2 regions of the Paenibacillus sp. FSL R5-0636 genome follow, and region 1 is predicted to be linked to the other one. Evidence: riboswitches for the same ligand, from Rfam matches in the RefSeq annotation. Region 1 holds a riboswitch; the other holds the start of a gene.

Region 1 (6,269 bases):
TGCAGATTACTACACAACAGCTTAAGGCAGGCGGTGGCAGTGAAAGCTCTCAGGAGGACACTCCGGCCATTAACTACATTATCGTATATGCCATGCTTATGTTGTTCTTTATGTCCATTATGATGACAGGCAACATGATTGCCGCTGAGATAACCTCTGAGAAAAGCTCGCGGATTATGGAGATTCTCATTACAAGTGCCTCACCTTTAGCGCAAATGTTCGGTAAAGTTATCGGTGTTTTCTTAGTAGGAATATTGCAAATTGGGATCTTTGTCGCAGCGATCGTCGTCAATTTGACGCTCCCGCATAACGCAACCGTATTGGCTGACTTTGATCTGGATTTAGGCCAGCTCAATATTAACTTGCTGCTCTATGGATTTGTCTTGTATGTCTTAGGTTACTTCCTCTATGCCTTGATGTATGCGGCTGTAGGTTCGATTGTCAGCCGTACGGAGGATCTCGGCCAGGCGGTAATGCCAATCATGATGTTAGGCTTCGTAGCGTTCTATGTTCCACTGTTCAGTATCTCCAATGCGGATACTCTAGTGGTTAAGATAGCGAGTTATGTACCTTTCACTTCACCATTGACGATGCTGCTCCGAATTGGTGTCGGTGAGGTGGCGATCTGGCAAGTCATTGTATCGCTGCTGATCCTGCTTGTGACTACCTTCATCTTCGGATGGCTGGCAGCCAAGATCTATCGTACCGGCGTACTGATGTACGGCAAACGCCCAAGTATTAAAGAAATCAGAAAAGCAATGAAAGCATACAAGATCTAAGAAGGCCTCATATAACTTTTAAGGAGTGCTAATGATGTCTCCAAGCGAACAATATACCATTATGCTTTTAATGAGTTCGGTATCACTGGCTTCGGTTAGTAGAATGCTTCCGGATGGCTCCACTTTTATGGATTTCGTTCAAGGCGTATTGACCGGTGTTGCTATAGTGGGGATGTTGGCAGGATTGTGGATGTACAGTAAGGCGCGTAAGAGTAAGGCGCGTAAGAGTAAGGCACAATAGTAGGTACTGAATTTTCGGGGGGGATCCTAACAGCCATTTATGGTTGCTGGGATATCCCCGTTTTTGCGTTGGCAATCTCTTTGTATACGAGCTGATATAGCTAACGGACCCAGCAACACTTAAATGCAACAATCATCGAGATTTGGCAAGATATCGGACACAATAGTCGCTATTGGCATGAAAAACGGTGAATTAGTAGCTCTTTTAACCAAATAGTTGCACTGGAGTCCGATACTATGCTCAAAAGGCGATAAACGTGCAAATAATGTCATCTGGGTCCGTAAGCCTTGCCTTGGTGGAAGATGATTAGGGCCTGCTTGAAGACGATCCGAGACGCTCATCGCTCGGGATTTCTACTGGAGTCCGAACGCCGGCCAAATTTGAGGAAAAGCTTCAATTAAAGGCTCCTGAGTCCGTTAGATGCTTCATGCGCTTAAAGATCGTCTGAATTCTAGTCAGTGACTAAATTATAGAAAGATTTGCGCTCGTTCGTATATCCGCTTGGGCGGTCATCTGCTCCCGTACAGCTCTAAGCTGTGCTTTCAGTGCAGGAACACTTTTTTGCAGAATAATGCTTATTTGAGAAAGAGGCAGCTTTAAGCCGTACCACAATACCTTCACAAGCTGTTCCTCCCAAGGTAATCCCTTAGCCGATAGAAGAGAGCGCCGGGCAAAAGAATCAGCACACTGGCGAATACAAGTGCGGTAAGCGTGGATAGAGAATAACTGAGGGTCGAAGTTATCCTGACGATATATTTTATGAAGCTCTGTGAAGGTGCGGATAGTAACCTTGTCTGCCTCATTAGATTGTTCTAATAACATGGAACTGAGTACGTAGACTTCATTAGTATACTTTTGAACACACTCTGCAAATTTAGCACTGTAGGTGGACACGGGAGGTAAGGGGTCAGGCATGGTGAACACGATCCTTTCAGAATGAGAGATTTGCTTGAATCTATAATATAGAAAAGTAAGAGATGGATTTATTGATAAGATCGGCGGTGTCTGGTTCCGGGCAACTGTGTTTCTGCTGGGAGGCAGTGGATAAAGCTTTGGAAGGTTTGTAGTAGAGCCGTTCACTTCTGGAATTGCTCCCCCCAGCTGCAACACTGTACAGACGCCCTTGCTGAATATGCCCAGCCAAGGATTTACCCTGGAGCTTGGCCTTTAAATCCTGCAAAGCACCCTGAACTAGCTCAAGCTTAACCTGCTCCCAATCTGAACCTTCGCGGCGGACCTTATCCAGCGCTTCCTCAAGACGGCAATGACAGATAGCCCGTAAAAAAGAACTCCATTTAATGAGATCGAAATTTTTGGTGTTGGCAGAGATTAGACAAGCCCCCCAACTGCAACCTCCCTTACAGGTGAGCTTCAGAATACCATAACGGCAGCCTTCAGCCCCTTCCATTCCATAGTGAATAGGCTCGGGTTCATCCAATACAAATACTTCAATGCGGGATAGTCTGCGCTGGTCCATAGTAGGGTTCCTCCTTAGATTTCCAAAAGCTTTAAGTCTACATGATGAGTGACACTAGCCTTTTCTACACAAGCGAGCATTTCCATTTTATTCTCACAGACTGCGGTATGCTCTAGCCATAGTCGGAACTTCTCTTTCCGTATAACAGATAGATGTAAGGGAAAGGTGCTGCGGGATCTCAAGACATACCAACCGGCGCTTACATCTTTCCAAGGCTCCTTGAAGGCTGTAAACCACGGGAGTTTTTGATGCGATGACCAATCCTGCTGCTGTTGTTGTTCTCGAATTTTTTTATATATTTCATATACAATCTTAGAGTCTAAACAGTCTTTACAAGAAGAAGGTGTACTGAATTGGCGAAGGGCTTGGATCTGGTTCTGGCCAAATGCATAACCTACAATGTATCTGTGATTATTTTCTTCGAACCACAAGGCCCCGAAACAAACGTAATTTAGACTTATCGGCTCAAGCAGCCCTTGATGTATCCCTAAATAATAGTGCTTCAAAACATTCACCCCATCCAGCGTGCTATCACCTAATAGGCTCAGGTAACGCAAAAACCGCAGCAAGAGGAGGACCTCTGCTGCGGTTTTGGATTACAGGCAGATATACCTGGGCCAAAGCGTGGCGGATCAAGGGTCTCTCTCTTTACGCTTACGAGGTTAGCTGTCGGATTCGGACGGTGAGAGTCGCCCTACCTATTGAGACTTACGCAGTCTCCTTTGGATTCACCCCAAGTAGGCCAGGTGGCCTGATGGTTCCCCCGTTCCCTGCGAATGCAGGAACTCAGCGTTGATTGTTTTTCATGAATTAGATTCAACCCGAATCATACTCTTTTCAAGATTTTCTGTAAAAAACGGAAAATGTTCTTTTAGAGCGATTTTAACCATATCCTGCCGACTACGACTGAAAAACGAGGTAAATAGGTATTTATGGCGTGTTATCGCGCCTCTTTCTCGCTCAACCTCAGCTTCTTGCGTTTCTACCTATAAAGGGAATTTGCAGTATTTTCGCTCTAAAAAGGTGAATAAAATCACATGGGTTATAGATAGCGATTAAACGCTCGAAACTCGAGTAAACAAGAGATATAGAGAGATTAGATATCAAGTAAGCGCTATCTAATGGGAAAATAGTTTTTAATTTGCATTATTTTGGCATCATTCAGGTTTTACAAGTCTTCGTGCATAAGAGTATGATTACTCCTGTTTCAACGACAATCGAATATTTGATCCGCTTAATTTCCGATAAGGAAAGCGGGGGAACCAACAATCGGCAGCCGATGTGAGAGTCGGAAGCTGATTATGGGGTGAATCCTGTAGAGGGTGCGAGTGAGCTCGCATCTATACAGGTAGGGCGACTCTCACCGCCCGAATCCGACAGCTAACCTCGTAAGCGTATGGAGAGAGGATGAGTGCAATGTGACCGCTAGCGAGCCACAGAGGAGATCCTTTGTGGCTTTTTGCTGTGCTCTTAGAAGCAAAGCATTTATGGAGGCCTCCCCCAAGAGGTCGCTAAATTCATCATTAGCGGTATTTGTAAGGCAGCGTCTAATGACGTGACACAACCGAGCTTTAGGTTGTGCCCGAAAATGACGATAGGTCAACATCCTTTCGGAGATTTTCGTTGCCTCCTTGTTGTAAATGAGCAGGAGGAGAAAAAAGAGATGACGGATCAGAATGAATATGTGCTTGTATGTGCGCCTACAAAGGCGGGAGAACATTTCATTAAACTTCTGAAGTTCAGGGGTATTAAGATGGCGGGATTAACCAACAATCTGGCTGAGAAAGCTTTACTAGAGGAGCTCGGAATCGAGCAGGTTATTCTAGTGGATACCCGCCATCAGAGCACTTGGTTTCGCCCATCGTTCCCGGTAGGCAGGGTATATCTGTTTGAGAGCAGCTTTCCGCTTTGCTGCCGCTATATTCAGATGTGCCGTACCTGGACGACACAGCCAATTTTTGTGATTACAAGTTCTATAAATCCTAGATTGGTCTATAAAAGACTTGGTGCGAGCTATGTAATCTATTCCCATAGTGGTGATGCTGATTTTCTAATCGATAGATCACCTCATCAAGGATAATGGAAGGAGTGCGGAAGATATGATGGATCTGTATATGGTGGCTTCGTTAGCTGTAATTTACGGGTTATTTTATGGCTTTATGCGCTGGTGCGCAGGTGTAGTTGAGGATACGGGGAGGGATAAGCTGTGATTCTAGTAATCGCTGTTACCCTACTGTTGTTTATATATCTGGTTTACGCGTTGATTCATCCTGAGAAATTTTAAGGAGGGGCATTCATGGGCATTTTGCAAATAGTCGTCGTAATTGTAATTCTCATCTTGTTGGTCAAGCCGATGGGGACGTATTTATATCATGTATTTTCTAACGAACCGAATCGTACGGATCGCTGGTTTGCAGGCACAGAGAAAGGTATTTATAAGCTGATCGGCCTGAAAAAACGGGACGGAATGTCCTGGAAGAAGTATGCACTCAGCTTTGTTTTAACTAATATCGTACTGGTTGCTTTCAGTTATATTTTTCTAAGATTACAGCGGGGATTGCCGCTGAACCCGAATGGAATTGCCGATATGGAACAGACGCTTTCATTTAATACGGTGATCAGCTTTATGACCAATACGAACCTGCAGCATTATAGCGGGGAGACGGGACTATCGTATTTTTCACAAATGGCAGTCATCACGATGATGATGTTCACGTCTGCAGCGAGCGGATTTTCTGTTGCGGTTGCTTTTGTCAGAGGGATTACAGGACAGAAATCAGTCGGGAATTTTTTTGAGGACTTCGTAAAAGCACATATTCGTGTATTCATTCCATTAGCTCTGCTAGTTTCATTGGTGCTGGTAGGGTTGCATGTGCCACAAACGCTCAAGCCATCGCTTGAGGTCACTACACTCGTAGGGCAGACGCAACAAATCGCTATCGGTCCAGTCGCTTCTTTGGAGTCAATTAAACACTTAGGTACGAATGGTGGCGGCTTCTTCGGAGCCAATTCAGCGCATCCTTTTGAGAACCCTAATCCACTTACGAACGTTCTGGAGATTCTCTCTATGTGGATGTTGCCAGCCTCTTTGCCATATATGTACGGATTGTTCGCTAAGAACAAACGTCAGGGCTGGGTGATTTTCACAGCAATGATGACCTTGTTCGTTCTGCTGCTGGGGCTGAATTATTATGCGGAAACTAAAGGGAATCCCGCTATTAATGCGCTGGGGATCGAGTCTTCGCAAGGCAGCATGGAAGGTAAAGAGGTGCGTTTTGGTATCCCGCAATCTTCGCTGTTCACTTCGGTAACAACGGCAGCTACGACAGGTAGTGTTAACAATATGCATGATACGCTGACACCGCTGGGTGGCATTACCCCTCTGGCCCTAATGATGCTCAATAACGTCTTCGGGGGAAAAGGTGTAGGACTAATCAATATGCTGATGTATGCCATCATGGGCGTCTTCTTATGTGGACTAATGGTTGGCAGAACACCAGAGTTTCTCGGGCGAAAGATAGAAGCCAAGGAGATGAAGCTGATTGCGATTGCTATCCTTGTGCATCCGTTCATTATCCTTGTACCAACAGCAGGTGCGTTCTTAACGGACTTGGGCAACGGTTCCATCACGAATCCCGGATTCCATGGACTTAGCCAAGTGTTATATGAATATGTCTCTTCTGCCGCGAACAATGGTTCAGGATTTGAAGGGCTTGCGGACAATACCACCTTTTGGAATGTTACAACCGGGATCGTAATGCTGCTTGGCCGT
Region 2 (6,269 bases), 490 kb from region 1:
AACAAGCTCTCCTCCAAGAGTACCTTGGAAAAGAGCCTATGTACGTTATTTATTGCACATCATCATTGTCTTCCGATTCAGCAGCAACCGATTGGTAAGCGTCTGTGCTCATAATGCGCTTGGCACCAACGTAGCGTTTCACGTAGTAGCTATCACTCAGAGAGCTAATCGTAACACCGCGTGAGGTAGAAGCGTGTGCGAACTTACCTTCACCGACATAAATGCCGACATGGGAGACACCTTTGCCACTTGTATTGAAGAATACAAGATCTCCGGCTCTTATATCATCACGGGAGATTGCTGTGCCCATTTGATATTGGGAACCTGATTGGTGTGGAAGGTTAATGCCAATCTTATCAAACACATACATTGTAAATCCGGAGCAATCAAATCCGTTAGTGGATATACCGCCGGATACGTATTTAGTACCGATGGCCTTGTCAATCACTTTATCCATTTTGGAATCTGCGAAAGCGCTTCCTGCTCCGATGGTGAGGATGATGGAAAAGCTTAGTACTGCTGCTGCTAACTTCTTCTTCAAAAGTGTATACCCCTTCCAAATGCCTACGAGGTTAGCTTAAGGGTTCGGTTGAAGGTCCCCTATGACCCCTCTATATAATGGAGGTCAATTCACCCAAAGTTGGTTCCCCCGTTTTCCTAATAGTTAGGAAACTCGGCTCATACTGTTGATTAGGATTAGCTTGTAATCAATACATGACAAAACCTTTGTAAATAACAACTTAATGATTACAAAAATGTTACTAAAATCTCACTGCGCTAATTGTAACAAACAGAAAGCCGCTTGGCAATCGTTTTTAACATATTAATGCAGAAAAATTGGCATTTTTACGGTAGAAAGGCATATGTAAGCGTTAATAATGACCTAATTTTTAATATAATTGCAATTTTTATCAAATAAACGTGTTTCAATTGGGCTCTAATAGTGTAAAAATATATTATGGAATAAAGAAAAACCCGAATTTGATTACGGGCATAATCAGATTCAGGTTCATATAGTTGTAATTGTGAGGTTATAGTTGTGAGGAAGGTTTCAATCGAAGGCTACAGCTTGATAAGCTGAAGTACTCATTACTCTTTTAGCGCCAACATAACGATTGGCCCAGTAGGCCTGACTGAGTGAAGTGATGGTCACTCCACGCGAAGAGGACGATTGTGCGAATTTTCCGTTTCCAACATAAATGCCGACATGGGATACTCCATTGCCAAGTGTGTTAAAGAACACTAGATCACCAGAACGCAGATTGCTTTTGGATACAGCAGTTCCAACGCTATATTGAGCTTTTGATGTACGAGGTAAAGTAAGACCCACATTCTTGAATACATACTTTGTAAATCCAGAGCAATCAAATCCGGCAGTGCTTGTACCTCCGGTTTTATAGGCAACTCCAATAGTCTTTGAGATTACAGAGTCCATTTTAGAGTCGGCAAAGGCGCTTCCTCCACCAATAGATAATGCCATTACAAGTCCTAGCGCCGCAGCGACGCATTTTTTTCTTAAATTATGTCTTTTCAAAAGATGTACTCCTTCCAAGGCCTGCGAGGTTAGCTTAAGGGTTCGGTAGAAGATTCCCTATGATCCCTGTAAAGCGAGATCAATTCACCCAAAATATGGTTCCCCCACTTCCCGGTGCAAAGGAATTAGGCGTGTTAAGCACCAGAGAATGACGTTTCGACAGTTACACTTACGATAAATACATTTAGTTATGTAGGAATCGTTTCAATTGATTACAAAATTGTTACTAATAGCACAGGACTTATTGTAACAGAGCTTTTACGATTTTGCAAATACTCTTAAGTTATCCGTAATGAGAAAAAGTCCCAGCTCCTGAATACAGGAATTGGGACCTTTTTATTATGTCAAATAAGGTTGATTTATTGTGGAAATGCTTTGCTACGCCATAGATGATATTGTGCAGAGATTCCCCACATTTTTAAGAGCGTAGAAGGTAGTGGTGAGATTTGCCGTATTATAAGTGCCGGTAGGCCGGGACAGAACAGACCCGTCAGTCCGCACACTAGCAGTAAGAGCAGGCCTCCCGCCCCAAGTACAATGGAAACACCTATAGCAGGAATCAGTGACCGCAAGCAGATGATCAGTGAGGAGAACATTCCTGTACCGCCGGTGTAACCAAACTGCATATATAGAAGAAACAGGCGCACGATAAAAATATATATAAGCCATGCCAATACGTATGGTACTAAATGAAGTAACAAAGCGTAGTTAAACAAAGAGGATAAGAACAGCCCGTACATTTTTGGAGCAAGCCAGTAAAGCGGCAGCAGGGTCAGCACCCATTCGATTAGGCTAAAGACTAAGACAGGTAGTCCATAGATCTTCATGCCAGGGAAAAAGAACAGTCCACGCTCGCCCTTTCGCTCCTGGTGGAGCTCATGCAGCAATCCTGCCCTTATGAAAGGGGAAAGCAGAAGTCGCAAGACAACAAGCGCCAGAAGCATCCATAACCAAGTGCGTATCGCAGGGTCCGTATTCAAGCTGAACTGTCCCTCGATATAATACAACAGTCTGCCCATACCGCTGCCTCCGGCGTCTTTATCCGGATAGCGCAGTAGAATTGGAATAATAGCAGATCGGATGAAACCATACATAAAGTAGCCCCAGATCAGTCGGTAGATGAAGAGCAGAATTAAAATATAAAATTGCTCCTTCATGCTTTGCCAGCCGCGGGTTATCGATGTTCTCACAATCATTCACCTCACCAGACAAGAGTTCCGAGCACGGTTTCAAGTAGTTTAGTTACACTTAATGTCCAGCGAGAGAGCGTCTTGGGCTCTATTTCCGCCAGCCTAAAGTTGTTTAGATGTTTGCTCTCCAATAAGATGGAATGTTCAGGGTCAATCTCAGCAGAGAGAAGAGGCTTATCGCTTAACAATTGAAACGTAGTCTCTGCTCCTTCACCGTTCCAGACCCGCTGCACCGAAGAGCTGTCGGCGAATGTGAATTTCACGGGAACATCAACGTAATGGCTCCCTTTGTTTGAAATCTTCACTAATGATTCGTAGCTTGGAGCATCGCCGCTGTTATTTTTTTTAAAAGTAATCGTATCTACTGAGAAGTCAGGCGCTCCATCACCATAAATGTAATCATCGAAATAGGCCTGCCATGATTTTTTGGTTACCTTCTCAACGACTTTCTGAAAATCTGACGTAGCAGGATGCTGGAAACGGAACTTACGAGCGTAGGAGGACATGATGTTGTTCATTGCTTTGGTACCTACCTGGCGTTCGATATCTTTAAGTACAAGCTTGCCGCGGATATAAACATTTCGGCTATAGGAATCCGCCCCTGCATATTTCCACGTTTCCAGATTTAACGGCTCAGGTATAGTCACCAGGCTGGCCTGTAAAGGCAAATTAGACTTGATACCGTATTCTTGCTCCATAAGTCTGTCTTCGGCATAGGAAGTGAAGCTTTCATCCAGCCAGGCTTCCTCGAATTCATTACTGGCTACCATACCGTAGAAGTATTGATGGCCGATTTCATGAATGACGGTTCTTTCAAGTGAGGTATCTGGAGAAGAATCCGCGGCCCCAAAGGCTGTAATAAGGGTAGGGTATTCCATTCCTCCAGCACCGTTGCCCTCCTTAGGTGGGACGACAATAGACAGCGTAGAGTAGGGATAAGGACCATACCATTTGCTGAAGTAGGTCAGGGCAGCCTTGGCAGCCTGAAGGTAACGCTCTTTTAAATCTTTGTGTAGTGGGTCGAGATACACCTTAATTCGTACTCCAGGCACCTCCGGCGTAGAGAAGGCTTCCTCAGCTACTGTAAAATCAGGGGAAGCGGCCCAAGCGAAATCGTGGACATCATCGGCGTAGAACTGATATATTTTCTGATCTTGTTTGAGCTTGGCATTTTTTACAGGAAATCCGGTCGCAGCCACCGTATAGTTGGAAGGGACGGCAATCGTTACATTAAAGATGCCAAAATCACTGTAAAACTCAGAGGTTCCGTGATACTGATGCAGGTCCCAGCCTTCTTCTTTAACTCCGCGTGTGCCCCTCGGCTCGTATACACTAAGCTTAGGGAACCATTGCCCAGCCATAACGAAGTTGCCTGAAGCACCCATGCGTGCAAAGATTTTGGGCAGCTGGACTTCATACTGAAGCTTAAGTGTTACACTTTCCCCACCATTAACAGGCTGAGGAAGATGTACCTTTAGGAGCGTCCTATCGTTGATATTGCCGTCATCAGGTTGGACATATTGCACTCTTTGCATTAGCGAAGTTCCTTCTGTCGTGCGCAGATCGGTCAGCGTCATATTTCCGAAGCCATTCTCAGGCATACTGTCGCCTCTGAGCGTCCCCCCGGATTCCTTCATAAAGGTGGTATCTGATGAGGCAAATGCATTTGGATACATGTGAAAATATAAATCACTTACTGGCTTTACTCCGGGGTGTGTCCAGGTTACTGTCTCAGAAGCTTTTAAGGTTTCTGTGTCAGGAACAAGCTGGACATCAATGTGATACTCGACTACCCGCTGGCTTAAAGCCTCCTCTGCCGGGACGGGCGCGCTCTCAGGCAATACCTGCTGTGGTACGGCTGCAGGCGCTGTGCCGCTGGAGGACTTGGCCTCTTTTGAAGCAAAGCTAGTAACAGAAGCTGTAGAGCTATCCCCTGAAAAGGCCCATATTCCTCCTCCCAGCAGCGCGAGGATGGCCAGGGTCGCAAAGATGATGTACTTTAATGATAGTGACTTCATAGTGTGATTCCTCCCGTGACAAGCATCTACGGGATGTATATGTTTGCAATCGCCGCATTATTAGCTAAAATTAAATTATTCGTAAGAGGAAGGGTGTGCACTCGTGGACAACATACAACCGGAGGGCAAGAAACAGATTGCCTTAAATATTGTGAACGCTAAAAGTAAACATAAAGGCTTTGGAGCAGGCTCTATAGATCTCAACAACGTTTCACCTGTCATTATTGATGGTGATGTGGCGGTTATTGATATCGGTGCCATGCATGCCAAGAGCAAAGTGGAAAAAGGAATTAAATTTTCCATGAATCGTGAAGACGTACCGAATGGAAGACAGGTTTGGGTGGTATGGGTAGCGGTAGACCGTACATTGGAAGCTCAATTTTATGGTGGAATCACAGCCTGTGAAATGTGGATTGATACAGAAGCGCGCCGCGGATGGAAAATTCTTGCCGAGCATGTCAATAAGCTGGATGCAGCTCTTAAACGCAAGATCGATGTGGCAGGGCTTGGAGTCATTGAGAAGTCGGCTCTCAAATCCCTTCTGATCTCTCATAATGAAGCATGGTGGAATGCATCCTCAGATGAGCTTAAAGCTGCACTGACTGAATAGTATAGGAGCCTCCAGAAGGGTTATCCGATATAGAAAAAGCTTCGACCTCCGGAAATAGGAGCGTCGAAGCTTTTTTAATTTATGATTTGCTTGTGCTGCTAAGCTTGCGTTTGAGCTGACTCACTCTCGCTTGGCTAATACCGAGGATTTCTGCAAGCTCTTTTTGGTTGGCATAGGGATGATCTTCAATAGCTTGTTCCAGGCGTTGGCACATTTCCTCTGTCTTTGACTTTCGGATACTGGTGTTTTGCTCCGATGCCTCAACAACAAAATCTTCACGTGACTCTGGCAATTGAGACATGCGTTCAGGATCGACAATTTCTTTTAGACAGTTGCTACAAATAAACTGCTCTTTATAGTAGGTGACATGGTCGTGGCTTCTGCAAAATGTACACTCTGTCGAGGTGTACTTCCTAAGGACGATGATTTTTTCGTCTAAAACAAAAAATTCGATAGGATCACCAATGTCGATATTACGCGTCATACGGATTTCTGCGGGAACCACAATTCTCCCAAGACTGTCTAAACTCCGGATCATGCCTGTATCCTTCATCCCATGTCCCTCATTTACATCATTATATTTTGGTTTCTAATAACTATTATAGCAGTAATTGAGAGTTAAGAGAATGGGGTAAGCATAATAAATAAAACGGTTACATCCCTTATGTGATAAGTGATATTTGAATTTGGAAATCCTGTTGTTACTACAATATATAACTTATAAAAAAAGAAAAACCCCTTCAATATAAATGAAGGAGCTAATTCAACCACCAGCGTTTAATGTTCTTCCACAGGGAACGATTCTCTTCAGCAGGATCTACCTTGCTTTGTGTGTCATCGACAGCAGGAGCGGAGCCAGTTCCATGCAGTTCGCAGTATTCGGTGGGCTCAGTTCCACTAATAAAAGTTTCCAGTTC

What was found. Region 1 has a riboswitch for cyclic di-AMP ahead of MKX34_RS02680 (hypothetical protein). Riboswitches for the same ligand answer to the same signal wherever they lie in the genome.
Region 2: another riboswitch for cyclic di-AMP. It lies ahead of MKX34_RS00545 (C40 family peptidase); the one in region 1 lies ahead of MKX34_RS02680 (hypothetical protein).

Annotation. Positions count from the first base shown of each region.
Region 1 is NZ_CP150232.1:598,233-604,501, forward strand. It holds gene MKX34_RS02655 (ABC transporter permease) at 1-779, shown strand, start outside; gene MKX34_RS02660 (hypothetical protein) at 811-1,020, shown strand; gene MKX34_RS02665 (hypothetical protein) at 1,483-1,842, opposite strand; gene MKX34_RS02670 (hypothetical protein) at 1,976-2,497, opposite strand; gene MKX34_RS02675 (hypothetical protein) at 2,512-3,054, opposite strand; cyclic di-AMP (ydaO/yuaA leader) riboswitch at 3,135-3,299, opposite strand; cyclic di-AMP (ydaO/yuaA leader) riboswitch at 3,719-3,908, shown strand; gene MKX34_RS02680 (hypothetical protein) at 4,161-4,577, shown strand; gene kdpA (potassium-transporting ATPase subunit KdpA) at 4,794-6,269, shown strand, end outside.
Region 2 is NZ_CP150232.1:113,212-119,480, forward strand. It holds gene MKX34_RS00540 (C40 family peptidase) at 50-502, opposite strand; cyclic di-AMP (ydaO/yuaA leader) riboswitch at 547-689, opposite strand; gene MKX34_RS00545 (C40 family peptidase) at 1,052-1,480, opposite strand; cyclic di-AMP (ydaO/yuaA leader) riboswitch at 1,538-1,676, opposite strand; gene MKX34_RS00550 (hypothetical protein) at 1,894-2,724, opposite strand; gene MKX34_RS00555 (M1 family metallopeptidase) at 2,736-4,742, opposite strand; gene MKX34_RS00560 (YwhD family protein) at 4,846-5,352, shown strand; gene MKX34_RS00565 (AbrB/MazE/SpoVT family DNA-binding domain-containing protein) at 5,432-5,905, opposite strand; gene MKX34_RS00570 (PBP1A family penicillin-binding protein) at 6,111-6,269, opposite strand, start outside.